Regions from separate parts of the Mesobacillus sp. ABV4_180 genome, predicted to be linked through region 2. Evidence: predicted binding sites of a transcription regulator. Region 2 holds the regulator's gene; the other holds the start of a gene.
What was found. Region 2 encodes Rex, which represses fermentation and respiration genes when NADH is low (regulators of the CRP and FNR family bind a similar motif). Its sites were predicted from a motif close to TTGTGAAATATTTCACAA; they were not measured.
Positions count from the first base shown of each region.

Region 1 (2,206 bases), 1.8 Mb from region 2:
TCCGCATGAAGTTGTCAGGATGACAGCTTCCGGAGGCAGCGAAGTTGCAAGCTCACGATAATAATCGCCACCCTTTCCTGGTGCATCACACCCTGCGATAACGAAGAAGCGTTTAATTTTACCTGATTTCACAGCATCAATGACCTCTGGAGCCAAGCCGATCACTGTTTCGTGATGGAAACCAGTCACCAATGTTTCTTCAGATTCCATATTCGCTTCCGGCAGCTCCAATGCTTTTTCGATTACCATCGAGAAGTCATCATTTTCGATTTTTCTAACATTCTCAAGACCTGCAACTTCGTATGTAAACATACGGTCAGCATAGCTTCCCTTGATTGGCATTACACAGTTTGTGGTAGCAAGAATCGCTCCAGGGAATTTTTCAAACAGTCGGCGCTGATCGAACCATGCTTTTCCGATATTCCCCTTCAGATGCGGGTACTTTTTCAATGCCGGATAGCCGTGTGCTGGAAGCATTTCTGAGTGAGTGTAAATATTGATTCCTTTACCTTCCGTCTGTTTGAGCAATTCTTCCAGAGCGAAGAGGTTATGTCCTGTTACTACGATACATTTCCCTTCAATCTTATTCTGGCTGACCTTAACCGGCTGAGGAATACCCAGGCGGCTTGTGTGTGCTTCATCTAGCATTTCCATCACTCTTACGGCTGATTGACCTACCTTCATTGCCATATCGATATGTTCTTGTACATTAAAGTTTGAATTAGTCAAAGTCATATATAATGCTTCATGGGTTGTAGCGTCTACAAATGGATCTGTAAAACCAAGCTGGTTTGCATGAGTCCTGTATGCCGCTATCCCTTTCAAGGCAAAAATCATTGTGTCCTGAAGGCTCGCAATCGTTTCATCTTTCCCGCAAACCCCCACTACCTTACAGCCGCCAGTTGGCGTTTGTTCACATTGGTAACAAAACATATGTGTATACCCCTCTTCTGCTTTATTTACTGTTTCAGCATACAGAGGAACATCAATTGGTTATGTGACCTAAATCACACTAAAGGCATTTTTCACAAAGTGTTCAAAAAGGTTCGACTGAAAACGCAATTCCATCCTTGATCGTGTATTTATCTATTTAAGTTCATGAACAGGGACATTCTCCGCCACATATTCTATTATAAAATTTCTGCTGAGGAGGATGTGTACCGATGGCGACCAACCATCCTGACCGCCCCAAAAAACACGAAGCACTTGAACAATGGTTTAAATCCATGAATCAAATCATGCATGAGAAGCCAGTAAAAGGCATATTGCAAAGCATTGATGATTTTTTCAGACAACCCTTTCCCTACTCTTCTTTCCCTGTGGACCTAACCGAAACAGAAAAAGAATATATCGTTAGCGCTGAACTTCCCGGAGTCAAGAAAGACCAAATTTCCATTGATGTAATAGACAGCACATTAACGATCACCGTCAATAAGACAGATGGTTTCTCAGAGGTAAACGAAAATACTAAGTCACATAGACAGATGTCGTCAATGCAAAGAGTTAGCAGGACAATTCCGTTTTCCCATCCTATTAACGAAAAGAAGACCCGGGCCTCCTATCGCGATGGGCTCCTCAAAATAAAAATCGCTAAAAAACAAGGAAAGAAAATTGATATTTCAATAGACAACGAATAAAGGAAAAAGCAGGCAGCGCCTGCTCAGGTTGTCGACAAAAGGGGTTTGGAATGCACTGATTCCGAACCCCTTTTTTAGTTTTCTTGTTTTTGACCTAAGGACAGACTCCCCTTAAGCCTCTTTCTACGCCATTTTTGGACCTATCCATGTCCAGTTGGCCATCTTTTTCAGATTCAAGGCAGCGAAAGTAAGCACCGCCTGCATGGACAATTTTTTAGCCCCCTGAGGATTGTCCAACGCATGCCATGCTTTTCTTTTGCCTCTGAGAATGCGCGCTCGATTGTTTCTTCGCGCTTTGTATAGATTTCTTTTACTTCTTGTTTATGTCTTAGGTGGTCAGCTTCCTCCACATACTCCTGCCAAATATGCCGTTGTACTACCTTTTGGTGGTCCTTAGGAACAAGCTGATCTAAAGCAACCATCTCAAGTTGATCTCTTTGGATTGAATTATTTTCGAAAACAATTTCATCACCTTAAGCGTTCTATGATTTACTTTAAGTTAGGTTATACTTCACTGTCACCCCATCTTTATATACCCTGTTGATCTACGTTCCAGGCGTGTAGACTCC
Region 1 is NZ_JBSWTJ010000001.1:1,853,867-1,856,072, reverse strand. Features, by position in the region: gene hcp (hydroxylamine reductase) at 1-933, opposite strand, end outside; gene ACXAEA_RS09365 (Hsp20/alpha crystallin family protein) at 1,164-1,637, shown strand; partial or broken gene ACXAEA_RS09360 (transposase) at 1,761-2,032, opposite strand.
Region 1: the regulator Rex is predicted to act here: its motif matches at 996-1,013, upstream of hcp (hydroxylamine reductase).

Region 2 (2,206 bases):
TCCCAAATGCTTTTCTCTGACTCCAGTCCGGTATTCTGGGCTAAATAGCCAATAGACGTACCTTTAGGGCGGATGATTTCTCCTCCGTCATGTGATTCGTAGCCGGCGATGATTTTCAGCAGGGTGGATTTGCCTGCGCCGTTACGGCCGACTAGTGCAACTCTGTCACGGGTCTGTATTTCAAACTTTATATTCGATAAAATAAGATCAGCAGCAAAATATTTTGATAGCTGATTAACCTGTAATAATATCATTATTTTTTCACCTCTATTGCCTTAGAAATAGTGTAACCCATTACTATAGGCACGGCAATATATGCGATTGATCATTGTATTTGTGAACATAGAAACAAAGTTCACACACAAGTTTGTGAAAATAGTGTATCATTTGGATGAGAGGAGCTTGAACATGGCAGAATTTACGCATTTTAATGATGAAGGCAGAGCGAAAATGGTCGATGTCAGCGACAAACCTGAGACGGTCCGCACGGCATTAGCCCATTCAAGCATAACCGTGAATGAGGATATATATGTAAGGATAACTGAAAATAAAATGAAAAAAGGGGATGTACTGGCAGTTGCACAGGTAGCTGGCATTATGGCGGCGAAAAAGACGTCTGAAATCATCCCGATGTGCCACCCGCTTCCATTAACAGGCATTGACCTTTCGTTCGATTGGGAGCAAAATGGAAGTGACTATATTTTAAACATCTCAGCATCTGTAAAAACGAAAGGGAATACAGGTGTAGAAATGGAAGCGTTAACAGCAGCTTCAGCATGTGCGCTGACTGTTTATGATATGTGTAAGGCCGTCGACAAAGGCATGGTGATCGGCAAGACGTATTTAGTCGAAAAAACCGGCGGGAAAAACGGCGATTTTAAGAGAGAAGAGAAGCTGAAGTAGAAATTCGGACAGGGTGGAGGATGGAGAATGACGAACGATGCTATGAAGATTCCGCAGGCAACCGCAAAACGTTTGCCGCTGTATTACCGATTCTTATTGAACTTGCATTCTTCAGGAAAGCAAAGGGTATCATCTGCAGAGTTAAGTGAAGCGGTAAAAGTAGATTCAGCGACAATCAGAAGGGATTTTTCCTACTTTGGGGCATTGGGTAAAAAGGGATACGGCTACAATGTGAATTACCTGCTGACCTTTTTCAGGAAGACATTGGATCAGGATGAACTTACGAAAGTAGCCTTGATCGGTGTCGGTAATCTGGGAACGGCGTTCTTGAATTATAATTTTTCGAAGAACAACAATACGAAAATCGAAATTGCTTTCGATGTCGATCCTGGTAAGGTAGGTACACAAATCGGCGACGTACGGGTCTTCCATATGGATGACCTGGATAAAGTAGTTGTCGAGGAAGGCATTCAGGTTGCGATCCTGACTGTTCCATCAGCTGTAGCGCAGCCGATTACGGACCGATTGGTGCAAGCGAATATTAAGGGGATCCTGAACTTCACGCCTGCCAGGCTGAATGTGCCATCTTCAATCAGAATTCACCATATAGACCTGGCTGTTGAACTGCAATCATTGATTTATTTCCTGAAACATTATCCGACAGACAGTGAAATCGCAGAATAAAAAAAAGCTCCTTCGTGATGAAGGGGCTATTTTTTCTGGATTTGCTTCAATTTGAAATGGAACAGGATCATCCGGATGCCCGAACCAAAGTCGAAAGGGCAAGCGCGACGAGGAGATAGGAGAAAAATCCCCAGCCTGACTCGTTCACATTCTGGATCGCGAAATAGGTGAATAAGGTGCCTAACAAGATGTAGACAATGCCTGAAAATAAAGGCGATTGCTTCATAACTTAAAATCCCCCAATAAAGCTTTGAATTTTCTCTGCTTCTTTTATCATTCTCTCAATGTCTTCCCGGAATACGGATTGAAGCAGGACAACCATTGTATTCATTGTAACGTGGGCGATGATCGGAACGATGATCCGCTTTGTTTTTACATAAAGAAATGCAAAGGTGAAGCCCATCGCTGAGTATAAGATCACGTGCTCCGGCTCAAAATGCGCCAGGGCGAAGATCACGGAGCTGATCAGCGCGGCAAAAAAGAAGTTCATTTTCTTATGAAGGCTGCCGAAGATGATTTTCCGGAAGACGATCTCTTCTAAAATCGGACCGATGATCGAACTGACCAGGATAACTATAGGGAAGTTCTCAATCAGTTTAATGATCTCCTGTGTATTTTC
Region 2 is NZ_JBSWTJ010000001.1:49,776-51,981, reverse strand. Features, by position in the region: gene ACXAEA_RS00225 (ABC-F family ATP-binding cassette domain-containing protein) at 1-254, opposite strand, end outside; gene moaC (cyclic pyranopterin monophosphate synthase MoaC) at 409-903, shown strand; gene ACXAEA_RS00215 (redox-sensing transcriptional repressor Rex) at 931-1,587, shown strand; partial or broken gene ACXAEA_RS00210 (YdiK family protein) at 1,614-1,813, opposite strand; gene ACXAEA_RS00205 (lysostaphin resistance A-like protein) at 1,817-2,206, opposite strand, start outside.